3 regions of the Parendozoicomonas sp. 2304DJ65-17 genome follow, and region 3 is predicted to be linked to each of the others. Evidence: predicted binding sites of a transcription regulator. Region 3 holds the regulator's gene; each other region holds the start of a gene.

Region 1 (4,219 bases), on a different contig from region 3:
TGGTAATAACTTTTTTCAGGGCTGATCCAACCTCTGGGTGGCTCATGATGCCCTTGAACTTGCGCTTATCACCACGTGGGCCATAAACAAAGACGCCAACTGGGGTGTCAGTGTGAGTTCCGGTTCCCCAGACAGTGTGCTGTTGACGTGCCATAACACGACCCATCAGGTCAGCACGGTTTTCTTCGCCGTAAACATAGAAAGACTTGAAGTCATTAATTTTCGGGAAGGTTTTGGCGCCCAGATAGCTGTGGTTCTCAACAAAGAACTCATTGGCTTCGGTGGCCAGAACCTGCCCGGCCATTTCAACTGTGACATTGAAATCATTGTAGGAATTCATCATTTCTGCCAGGCGAGCAGCCGTCTGTTCGCTGGGATCAAGGTCTGAAAACTCATACCAGGTATGAGCAAAAGACTTCTTCTGGTTCGCCAGCTTGTCTAGAATATCCAGATCACCAAAGTTCCACTGAGGCTGGTAACCCAGGCCCTCGAAGGCAGAACCAGGCTTGCTCCAGTCCACATCAGGGATGTTGTTGGCATTGTAAGAGAAGCCAAAAGAGCCAGTTTCATGGTCAGCTGTTACCACAACGAGTGTATCGCCACGTTGAGCGGCCCACTCGTAAACGTAGTTAACAGTTTCATCAAACTTCAGCATTTCATGAAGCATGGAGCCTGCGTCATTCTCATGACCGGCCCAATCAATCTGACCACCTTCAACCATCAGGAAGAAACCGTCTTCATCCTGAGAAAGGATGTCCAGTGCCTTCATGGTCATCTCTTTTAAAGTTGGCTGGGTACGTGCGGTTGGGGTGTCTTTAGTCTCTTCCCAGTCGATGCCATTCATCATGGCAGAGCTGGCAAACAGCCCCAGCAGTTTACCTTCCTGAACCTTTTCCATCTGCTCCCAAGTGAAAGCTGTCTTATAACCTGCACGGATAGCGTTCTTCAGAGGGTTGACATTGTCAGTGCGCTTGGATTTTACGCTGAATGCACCTTCAGTTCGGCGAACCCAGGTGTTGTAGGCTTTGCCTTTATCATTCACTTTCCGAGGCAGGAAGTGACGTGCACCACCAGAGAGGATAACGTCCACATCATTGTCAATCATCTGTACCGCAATTTCATTCTCCATGCTGCGGTGAGCAACGTGGGCGGCAAAAGCACCGGGTGTTGCATGTGTGGCGCGGGTATCAGAAATCAGACCGGTTGCCATACCATAACTTTCGGCCAGTTCCAGAATGGTTTCGGTTGGATTACCTTCAGCATCAATGCCAATAACTTCTGAAAGAGTTGGTTCGCCGATAGCAAGCTGTGTTGCTGAACAGGCAGAGTCAACAACAAGTGTATCGATAGGGCTGGTTCGGGACAGGGCAATTTTGCCGTGTTTGGCTATCTTGGCCAGACCTGTCATTTCGCCATTGTATGGTGAGCTTTCAGCACGATTAGCATAGGTTTCCAGCAGGCCAACCTGCTGAATACCCATACCGTCACCAATCATCAGAATGACATTCTTGGCGGCCGCCTGGCTGATAGCTGGCATGGCAAGAGAGGTTGCCAGAATGCCTGCGGTAAGAATGCCTTTGGTAGGCTTGTATTTCATACTGCTACTTCTTCTTTGTTGTGTGAAATTTATTTGTATTTGTCACTTTTGCAGGGGCGGCAATACTATCGGTTGAGGAGAGGTCATGAAATATGACATGTGTCGTATTTTGTGTTGCTCAATCAACTTTTGTTTCATTTTTGTGACAGGGTGCGGATTTTGAAATCCGTCTATCCTTTTTCAGATGAGGAAATTCTATGTCCTTGATGATCGGCTATGTCATCAGGGACTCTTTGATCCGGTAAGCAAGGTAAAGGGGTAGTTATTGATGGCTGGTAAAAAACTTACAACAGTCACTGGTTGCCCGGTCGCCCATAATCAAGATGTAATGACGGCTGGTCCCAGAGGTCCTCAACTTCTGCAGGATGTGTGGTTTTTAGAGAAACTGGCGCATTTTGACCGGGAAGTTATTCCCGAAAGGCGTATGCATGCCAAGGGCTCGGGCGCCTACGGTACATTCACTGTTACTCACGATATTTCCAAATTTACCAAGGCGAAAATCTTTTCAGAGGTTGGTAAGAGAACTGATCTCTTTGTCCGCTTCTCAACTGTAGCTGGCGAACGTGGTGCCGCTGATGCGGAAAGAGACATTCGCGGTTTTGCCGTAAAGTTCTATACGGAAGAAGGCAACTGGGATCTTGTTGGAAATAACACGCCTGTATTTTTCCTTCGTGATCCACTGAAGTTTCCGGATCTCAATCATGCGGTGAAGCGTGACCCAAAAACCAATTTGCGCAGCGCCAAAAATAACTGGGATTTCTGGACGGCATTGCCAGAGGCTCTGCATCAAATCACCATTGTTATGAGTGATCGTGGCATTCCTGCAACCTATCGCCATATGCATGGTTTTGGCAGTCATACTTTCAGTTTTATTAATGCGGATAATGAGCGTTTCTGGGTGAAGTTCCACCTGAAGTCTCAGCAGGGTATAAAAAACCTGACCGATGAAGCAGCAGAAGAGTTGATTGGTAAAGATCGGGAAAGCCACCAGAAAGATCTGTTTGAAAGTGTTGAAGCTGGCGATTATCCAAAATGGAATCTTAAGGTTCAGGTAATGCCAGAAGCTGATGCTGCAAAGGTTTCTTATAATCCCTTTGATTTGACCAAGGTTTGGCCCCACAAAGACTATCCGCTAATGGATGTTGGTGTTCTGGAGTTGAATCGCAACCCTGAAAACTATTTTGCTGAAGTGGAACAGGCTGCGTTTAATCCCGCCAACATTGTTCCTGGTATTGGTTTCTCTCCAGATAAAATGCTTCAGGGGCGATTATTTTCCTATGGTGATGCCCAGCGTTACCGTTTGGGCGTGAACCATAATTCTATTCCTGTGAATGCGCCCCGTTGCCCGGTACATGGGTACCACCGTGATGGTCAGATGCGGGTGGATGGCAACTATGGCAGTACTATTGGTTACGAGCCCAATAGTGAAGGAGAGTGGCAAGAGCAACCAGAGCATGGTGAGCCGCCTCTCGAATTGAGTGGTGCTGCTGCGCACTGGGATCATCGCGAAGATAAAGATTATTTCTCCCAAGCGGGTAATTTGTTCCGGTTGATGTCTGCTGAGCAACAACAGTTATTGTTTGAAAACACTGCCCGCTCCATTGGTGATGCACCTGAAGAAATACAGTTACGCCATATCTGCCACTGTATGCAGGCCGATAAAGCCTATGGGGAGGGGGTTGCAATAGCTTTAAATATTCCGGTATCTGATTTGGATGCTGGTTAGTATCGTTTAGCATGTATCAACCGGGCGCTGCCATTGAAATGCTTCCTTTTGGGTTTGAATGGTAGCTCTGCCGCTTTCCCCTTCCCTGCAGATGCCCCCTGATCTTGTATTTATGGTCTGTTTCCAGCAGACTCCGGGCTTTTCCAACAAAACGAAGTGTTGTCAATGTCTCAATACGAATCCATGGAACAAAAAGCCAGCTACGGTATCGGTCGTCAAATGGGTGACCAGCTTGCCCGTCAGACTTTCGAAGGCCTGGACATCGCTGCTGTACAGCAAGGCTTGGCGGATTCCCTGAACGGTGAAGAGATGGCCGTTGCTCCGGAAGCTATCAACGAAGCTTTCCAGATTATCACCAAGAAAATGCAGGAAGCTGCTGAAGCCAAATCTGCCGACGCTATCGCTGCTGGTAACGCTTTCCTGGCTGATAACGCTGCCCGTGAAGGTGTAACTACCACTGAATCCGGTCTGCAGTATGAAGTGCTGGTAAAAGGCGACGGTGAAGCTGTTTCTAAAGACAACACTGTTCGTGTTCACTACCACGGCACCATGATTGACGGTACTGTTTTCGACAGCTCCGTTGCCCGTAATGATCCAGCTGAGTTCCCTGTAACTGGCGTTATCGCAGGCTGGGTTGAAGCTCTGCAGCTGATGGTTGTAGGCGACAAGTTCAAGCTGTTTATCCCTCAGGATCTGGCTTACGGCGCAAACGGTGCCGGCTCCATCCCTCCATATTCTGTATTGGTCTTTGAAGTGGAAGTTCTGGCAGTTGTTGCCTGAAACTGACTCTTTATAAATAACAGCAGCCTCTTCAGGCTGCTGTTATTTTTTTGAAGCTATTTACCAGCCCCCTTGAAATGGTATGCTGTTTCTTTACATTTCTCTGATTCTCTCAG
Region 2 (4,219 bases), on a different contig from region 3:
AGCAAACAGTGTTGTCATAGATATCACACCAGCCCTTAGACAAGATGGACGATTTCAATCTGAGGGCTTCCCATGGAAACCGAATCTGTAGCGGGATACAGAAGCAGCAGTAACCCGCAACTATCCAATCCGACAAAGCAGGAAGCTCGCTACAATTTCTGGGAGGCGGCTACCTGCCCGGGTAATTGCCATATACAACAGGGTGACCAGCATTCTCATACTCCCCACAGACCATGGAAGTCTGCCAGCCAGTTTGTAGTCGGCAACCTCAATGAAAGGTTAGGGCTTATAGACACGCTGAGTAGCTCTTTAACAGACACGGTTCTAGTTACAGACCTCTCAGGACCAGAAGATGTTGAACCTTTGCTTGATGATCTTATGCTGCAGATATCTGACTTGCAGGATGCACTGCAGTCACAGTACCCCGACGATGCAGAGCGAATTGCCATTCTGGAAAACTGTTTAATAAATTGGCAAAAGAACATTATTCAAACACTTGAGGAGAAGTATTCCCCCGAACTGTTAGAACAGCTGGATAACTGCCTTGAAGAGAACTTCCAAATTCTGATTCTCAGTATGAAGGAAACAAAGCACGAACCTTCGGAGGATTCAGACGAAAGAGTCCACTCTAGTGAAAATCATAAGCATAAATCCAAGCGCCGTCACCACAGATCAAGAACCCACCGAACGCCAAGGTTTTATATCCAGCCACAAGAAAGTGTTCAGTGCAGTCGTCACGCGATCAATGCGTTTCATCAAGAAAGCATTCTTCCGTATCACGAGCAGTATGAAAATATGGAAGCGCTTAAGATGTATAACGTTATGCAAGGACTTGAAGCACAAACTGGAAAAAACCGCCCTCTGGTTATGTTCCAATACGCTTTGACTGCCATTGACCGAGATGAGCAACACGCACCACTTCCCTATAACAGACCCAACCCTACATGCTTCGATGATATGCCTGTTAAACGTCTAGTGCTGTCTATAACTGGCCATCATGTCTGCTTTGTCAGAGGGGAGAACGATGAGTGGTACTTGCTGAATAGCTTGAGAAAGCGGGCCAAGAAAATGAACCCATCCGCATACATAGCAAAGCATCGGGAGTTCTATTCTGAGGAAGAGATCTTAAGAATGAGCACTACAGAACAGGGGAATAACCCCGCTGTTGCTGTTATATGTGAAGACATCGGACAGCCCTACGATGAAGGTGAAGGTGTACGTATAGGGCGCCCCACCCAATAAAAACAAAAGGCCGATGTCAGAGACACCGGCCTTTTGCCTTCAACTGTTTGAACCTAATTACAGACCCAGAGCAGCCATTTGCTTTTCAACAACCTTGGAAGGCAGTGGGATGTAACCATCCTTCACAACAACTTCCTGACCTTGCTGAGAGAGAACCAGCTTAAGGAACTCACGCTCGATTGGAGCCAGAGGCTTGTTAGGCTGCTTGTTCACGTACACGTACAGGAAACGAGACAGTGGGTAAGAGCCGTTTACAGCGTTGTCTGGATTAGCTTCTACGAAAGGAGTACCAGCTTTCTTGGTCAGAGGTACAGTACGAACGCTGGAAGTCTTGTAACCGATGCCAGAGTAACCGATACCGTTCAGGGAAGCGGATACAGACTGAACAACAGAAGCAGAACCAGGCTGCTCGTTTACGTTGTTCTTGTAGTCGCCCTTACACAGAGCTTTCTTCTTAAAGTAACCGTAAGTACCGGATACAGAGTTACGACCGTACAGCTGAACGTCACGACCAGCCCATGGCCCACTCAGACCAGCATCGCCCCAGGAATTGATAGCTTTGTCGTTGCCACACTTCAGAGTTGAAGAGAAGATCGCGTCAACCTGAGCCATGGTCAGACCCTTGATGGGGTTATCCTTGTTTACGAATACTGCCAGAGCATCGATAGCAACAGGAACGGCAGTAGGCTTGTAGCCAAACTTCTTCTCGAATGCAGCCAGTTCCTTGTCCTTCATCTTACGGCTCATTGGGCCGAGGTTAGAAGTACCTTCAGTCAGGGCAGGTGGTGCAGTAGAAGAACCAGCAGCCTGAATCTGGATGTTTACGTTAGGGTAAGTGCGCTTGAAGTCTTCAGCCCACAGAGTCATCAGGTTAGCCAGAGTATCTGAACCAACGCTGGACAGGTTACCGGAAACACCGCTGGCCTTAGTGTAAGTTGGGATGTCTGCATCCACCTTACTGGCTTGGGCGTTGAAAGAGACGCTGGCAGCTGCCAGAGTCAGAGCAGTCGCCATACTCTTCAGAGAGAGTGACTTCATAATCATTGTTAGCTCCCAGTGTGTTTGTCTGTTTTTATGTACATCTTGATACGGGAATCAGTATCAGCACCTTTGATGACAAATATATGAATGGTTTGTTACAGAAATACTACAGCGGAAAAATTGCGAGAGTTGAGGGCACTTATTCTTCCAATTCACCTTAAACACTCTGGTAACTAGCAGTATACTGCGCCCCATAATAATAACGAACATGCGGAGCGTTTACGTGTCAGCGTTTTCACACGGTGCCCGACAAATCATAAGATCTATTGATAATTTTACAGAAACGACCGGCCGCCTTCTTTCCTGGTTAAACATCGCACTTATGATCACAATCTGCGCCGTGGTCTTTATTCGTTATGTGCTGAATCTCGGTTCCATCGCTCTTCAGGAACTGGCTGTTTATATCCATGCAACCATCTTCCTCGGAGCCTGTGCCTACACATTGCGGCACGATGGCCATGTACGTGTCGATATTTTTTACAGAAAATTCAGCCCTCGTACCAAAGGCTTGATTGATGCCAGTGGCTCAATCCTGTTTCTGATACCAGTTTGCCTGTTTATCGGGTTTATGAGTTGGGAATATGTTGAAAGATCCTGGGCTTTAAAAGAAACCTCTCACGATCCGGGCGGCCTACCGGCAGTGTTTCTTCTGAAGAGTTTGATTCTGTTTCTGGCTGGCACGCTTCTTATTCAAGGTGTCGCCGAGTTCCTGCGCGGTTTGCTGGCTTTTACCAATCACAAAACACCTGAACACCCTGAAAAACATCTGAAGGAGGCAGCATGATGGAATACATGCCTCTGTTTATGTTTGCCGCCATCTGCCTTGTTTTGATGGCAGGTTATCCGGTTGCTTTTTCTCTGGCAGGTACAGCTCTCGCTTTTGCCGGATTCGGAGTCTTAACCGGTACCTTTGAAGCGACTTTCTTCAATGCTCTACCCAGCCGTTTGTTTGGGGTAATGACAAACCAGACTTTAATGGCTGTTCCGTTGTTCGTACTTATGGGCGTGATGCTGGAAAAGTCCAGAGTTGCAGAAGACCTTCTGGATAATATGGCCCGCCTGTTTGGACGCCTCCGTGGTGGGCTGGGGGTTTCTGTAACTCTGGTGGGAATGCTGCTGGCCGCCAGTACCGGTATTGTTGGTGCCACAGTTGTGACCATGGGACTGCTTTCTCTGCCAACAATGTTGCGCAGAGGGTACGACCCTGCTTTAGCGACCGGAACAATTTGTGCAACCGGTACACTCGGGCAAATCATTCCTCCATCAATTGCACTGGTTCTGCTGGGAGATGTTCTCTCCAGTGCTTATCAGCAGGCTCAACTGAAGCAGGGTATCTTTTCTCCCGACACAGTATCCGTTGGTGACCTGTTTGTTGGTGCCCTGATTCCCGGGCTGATTCTGGTAGCGATGTACATTACGTATCTACTTGTTATCAGTTTCTTGAGGCCTGAAAAGTGCCCGCCAGTGGATGAGAGTGATCTGGAGGTTTCACTGTCTGGCCTGCTGAAAAGCCTTGCTCCACCGATGGGTCTGATTGCTGCAGTACTGGGTTCAATTCTCACAGGTATTGCGACTCCCACCGAAGCTGCTGGTGTAGGTGCATTGGGCGCCAGTCTTCTAGCTCTTATTAAACGTCAGATTTCGTTTGCCCAACTTTCTGATGTTGTCACCAGCACCACACGCATTACCTGTATGGTGTTTATGATTCTGATTGGAGCCTCTATTTTCTCACTGGTATTCCGAGGATATGGCGGCGAAGAACTCATTCATTCTCTCTTTGAAAGCCTGCCCGGTGGTGTGTTTGGCGCCACTCTGGTTGTTATGCTGGTGATCTTCGCACTTGGTTTTATTCTCGACTTTATTGAGATTACTTTTGTAGTAGTTCCCATTGTTGGCCCTGTATTACTGGCAATGGGGCTTGACCCTGTATGGCTTG
Region 3 (4,219 bases):
ACCTTGATGGTCACGTAAAACGCACCCAAAATCGCCCCATGGCAACAGGCAAGATTTCAGAGAAAGAAGCGCTGCTGCTCTTTTCTGTATTGCTGGGGGCTTCTTTTCTTCTGGTTTTAATGACAAATACCTTAACCATTCAGCTCTCATTTGCCGGTGCTGCTCTGGCGGTTATTTATCCGTTTATGAAGCGGTTTACTAACCTTCCACAATTTGTGCTCGGAGCGGCTTTTGCTTGGGGAATCCCAATGGCCTGGGCTGCACAAACTGAAACGGTTGCTCCTACTGCCTGGCTAATGTTTGCCGGATGTTTGTTGTGGATAGTCGCTTACGATACTCAATACGCAATGGTAGATAGAGACGATGACCTGAAGATTGGTATTAAATCTACCGCCATTCTTTTCGGTAAATATGACAATCTGATCATTCAGGTTTTACAGGGACTCACTCTGGGAATACTGGTTATTACCGGATTGATTACCAGCTCCGGGGTTGCTTACTATCTTGGCCTTGCCGGAATGACTGGAGTGTTTTTCCACCAGCGTCGTATGACCCAGAACCGAGACCGTGACGAGTGCTTCAAGGCCTTTCTTTCAAACCACTGGGCTGGGCTGGCTGTTCTTACCGGCATTATTGTTGATCGCTGCCTAACCGTATAAATGAATCCAGAACTTTCCCGACAGCTGGCACCTTACCTCCCCGATGGTACAGAATCCCTTTGTGTCAGCTGGCTGGTAAATGACAATATTCAGATGCGCATTTCACGCCCTAGAAAAACCAAACTGGGGGACTTCAGACCAGCCACTCGTGGATTACCCCACAGAATCAGTGTGAACTGTAACCTTGAACCGGTGCAGTTTCTTATTACTTTCGCCCATGAGGTTGCCCATGTGCATACCTGGAACCAATACGGAAGAAAGGTGGCTCCTCATGGTGAAGAATGGAAAGCCAACTATCGCCAAAAGCTTCATGAACTTCTTGCGTTGGAGGTTTTGGATGAGCAAACAACACACGTCCTTCAGAAGCACAGCATCAACCCTAGAGCCAGCAGCGGTCACGACAACCATCTACAGTCTCTAAAAAAACCGGTGAATGGTAAAACCCTGAATGATTTATCTCCGGGGGATACCTTTCAGATAGAAAACAAAAAAACCTTCAAAGTTATAAAAAAACTGCGAAAGTACTGGGTTTGCGAGGAGCCTTCCACGAAGCGCCATTACAAAGTTCTTGGTACTCTCCCGGTCGTCCTTAAATGACCATAAAAAATAACTAATTTCGTGCTTATAAGTTTCTGTCATTTAACTGTAACATTGAGGCGTTGTAATTCTCAGGGCAGATCCTAAGGGGGAATCTTCTGAGCCATGACAACAACCAGCAAAATTCTCATAGTCGACGATGAAGCGCCAATCAGAGAGATGATCGTCGTTGCTCTAGAAATGGCTGGTTATCACTGCCTTGAGGCAGAGGATGCCAGAACGGCTCACGCCTTAATCGTGGACCAAAAGCCAGACCTTATTCTTCTGGACTGGATGCTTCCAGGAGTTACCGGCATTGAGCTGGCCCGACGCCTTAAGCGTGATGAGCTGACGTCTGCTACCCCCATCATTATGCTCACCGCAAAAAGCGAAGAAGATAACAAGATTCAGGGGCTGGAAAGTGGTGCAGATGATTACATCACCAAACCTTTCTCCCCACGAGAGCTTGTTGCACGTTTAAAAGCTGTTTTACGCAGAACCGCGACTGCTGGCCAGAGCGAACCTATTGAGGTTCTGGGCGTAATGCTCGACCCAATCAGTCATAGGGTATCCATTGATGGCGCCCCTGCTGAAATGGGACCAACTGAGTACCGCTTACTCCAGTTTTTTATGACTCACCAGGAACGGGCTTACACCAGAAGTCAGTTGCTTGACCATGTGTGGGGGGGTAATGTTTACGTTGAAGAGCGAACAGTTGATGTACACATTCGTCGCCTGCGCAAAGCTCTCGGCAATGATCATGAGAAACTGATCCAAACGGTAAGGGGCACGGGATACCGTTTTTCCATGAAGGTATAACCGGAGTTTTCGGCCAGAGGCCGAGCCGGATACACAATGGATTTGTTGACATAATAAGACCGGATAAAATGTGAACCATAACTGGCAAATTGAAGTTATTAAGCGCCTGGTTCTGATGCTGGGTGCCTGTCTTGGGATTGGACTGTTAACCGGACAAACCCTTCCTATTATCTTGATCGGCTGCGGAGCCTATCTTGTCTGGACTCTGAAAAATGTTTTTCAGCTGATTAGCTGGCTGGAGATTTCCTCCTCGTCCTCTGAACTTATAGAGCCTCCCAACGGCCATGGCCTTTGGGGAGAAATGTTCGACGGCATGTACCGCCTGATGCGTAAACAGGAACGTGCACGCAACCGACTTAAAGCAGTTATTAATCGTTTCCAGCAATCCACAACTGCTCTTAAAGATGCGGTTGTTCTTACGAATGACCAGGGCCAGATCGAATGGTGGAACCCAGCAGCCGAGCATATTCTCGGTCTACGTAATCCTGATGATGTAGGTCAGCAGATTACCAACCTGATTCGACACCCGCGCTTTGCACGTTATTTTGAAAGTGAGTCCTATCAGGAACCATTAATGCTCCCTTCTCCGGTTTCTGCCGAGAAGAGGCTGCTCTACTCCATCACAATTTATGGTCCAAACAATCGCCTTCTGGTTGTGCGGGATAACACCCGGGTATTCCAGCTTGAGCAAATGACAAAAGACTTTGTTGCCAATGTTTCTCATGAACTGAGAACACCGTTAACTGTGATTTCAGGTTATGTGGAAACACTTTCCGACAGTCTTGTTTTAATGCCTGAACCACCTCCTCCAATGCTGCCTAAAGCTCTTGGCCAAATGCAGAGTCAATCAGACCGAATGGCAAATATCATTGAGGACTTGTTGATTCTTTCAAAACTGGAAACAGCCGATAGTCTGCAGGATCTCACTCCTATACCTGTTGCTGAACTATTGGATGATATTGCAAAAGATGCACGATCCTTTAGCGGAGAAAGAGGTCATACGATTGAGGTGTCCTGTAAATCAGGAACTGAAATACTGGGCAACGAGAAAGAACTTCGCAGCGCTATTTCAAATCTTGTATTTAACGCCGTTAAATACACGCCGAATGGTGGTTCTATTAAGTTGAAGTGGGTTGTTGAGCTTAATACTGGCTACCTGTCAATCAAGGACAACGGCATCGGTATTGAGCCTCAACATATTCCCCGCCTGACAGAACGCTTTTACAGAATAGACAAGAGCAGACACGCATCAACCGGAGGCTCAGGACTCGGCCTCGCAATAGTTAAACATGTGCTGCTCAGACACGATGCAACGCTAATGGTAAAAAGCAGACCAGGAAGAGGAAGCAGTTTTACCTGTCACTTTCCTCAAAGTCGCTTAGTAAGAAAGGCTGCTTAATAAGACTCAGCGCGATTCGATGATGCAATCCGACCTTTCTTTGCCGGTGCGCTGCAGATAATCCTGAAAGATTTTAGGAGCTCGGCCAGTCAGTGAACCTTCCCACTGATGGACACTGCCATCACCATCCTGATATTCAAACAGGAAACGTTTGATATTGCGTTTTTTCTTTTCGCCAGGCATCGTCTGACCGAAATCTTCAAGGGAAACACCACGCTCTTCCATAAGTTTACGAATAGCATCAATGCTGTTCTTCTTTTCTTGAAGCTTCTCTTTTTCTGCACTGACAGCTTCGCGTTTTTCTTCCAAAACATCCTGTAATCTGGAAACGATTCTTTCCAGATCTTCAACGTGCACATCCCGGAACAACCCGCGCATACGGGTTTTGCTGCTCAAGCGGTGCATCACTTCCTCGAATATATTCACGAATCAGACCCTCGCTTTGACACAATAAAGGCGATTGAAAAATAGGTAATAGATTCCAGACTGACAACTGCAAATCATTTTATTTTCAGATTTTAAAAACAGGAATGGATAAGGCCATATTCCCATTTTTAATAACCATAATATATTCTGCAGTGCGACTGCGCCTTTCATTGTTGCAGCAGTGTTTATTGAAAGGATGGCTAGATTGCTTTTTCCGGGCAAACCATTGCAGCCAGTGAACGCACACCAGGTAACACCAGAATGTTCATGGTAAATGCAATCGGCCAGGAGATAATAAAACTGCGCATCCACCCCATAAATGTCATGTGATCCAGTCCAT

What was found. Region 3 encodes PhoB, which activates phosphate uptake and scavenging genes when phosphate is short. Its sites were predicted from a motif close to TGTCATANNNNTGTCANA; they were not measured.
Region 1: a site for PhoB is predicted at 1,728-1,745, ahead of ACY2RR_RS09485 (alkaline phosphatase). Genes of this name have one in related genera too.
Region 2: a site for PhoB is predicted at 2,377-2,394, ahead of ACY2RR_RS22660 (PstS family phosphate ABC transporter substrate-binding protein). Genes of this name have one in related genera too.

Annotation. Positions count from the first base shown of each region.
Region 1 is NZ_JBYVJV010000003.1:17,007-21,225, forward strand. It holds gene ACY2RR_RS09485 (alkaline phosphatase) at 1-1,597, opposite strand, end outside; gene ACY2RR_RS09490 (catalase) at 1,866-3,323, shown strand; gene bamJ (BamJ family beta-barrel-assembly machinery protein) at 3,489-4,103, shown strand.
Region 2 is NZ_JBYVJV010000013.1:76,193-80,411, forward strand. It holds gene ACY2RR_RS22655 (hypothetical protein) at 73-1,242, shown strand; gene ACY2RR_RS22660 (PstS family phosphate ABC transporter substrate-binding protein) at 1,300-2,280, opposite strand; gene ACY2RR_RS22665 (TRAP transporter small permease subunit) at 2,606-3,067, shown strand; gene ACY2RR_RS22670 (TRAP transporter large permease) at 3,064-4,219, shown strand, end outside.
Region 3 is NZ_JBYVJV010000007.1:220,768-224,986, forward strand. It holds gene ubiA (4-hydroxybenzoate octaprenyltransferase) at 1-659, shown strand, start outside; gene ACY2RR_RS17795 (hypothetical protein) at 660-1,256, shown strand; gene phoB (phosphate regulon transcriptional regulator PhoB) at 1,362-2,054, shown strand; gene phoR (phosphate regulon sensor histidine kinase PhoR) at 2,125-3,453, shown strand; gene ACY2RR_RS17810 (H-NS histone family protein) at 3,460-3,879, opposite strand; gene ACY2RR_RS17815 (DUF2798 domain-containing protein) at 4,080-4,219, opposite strand, start outside.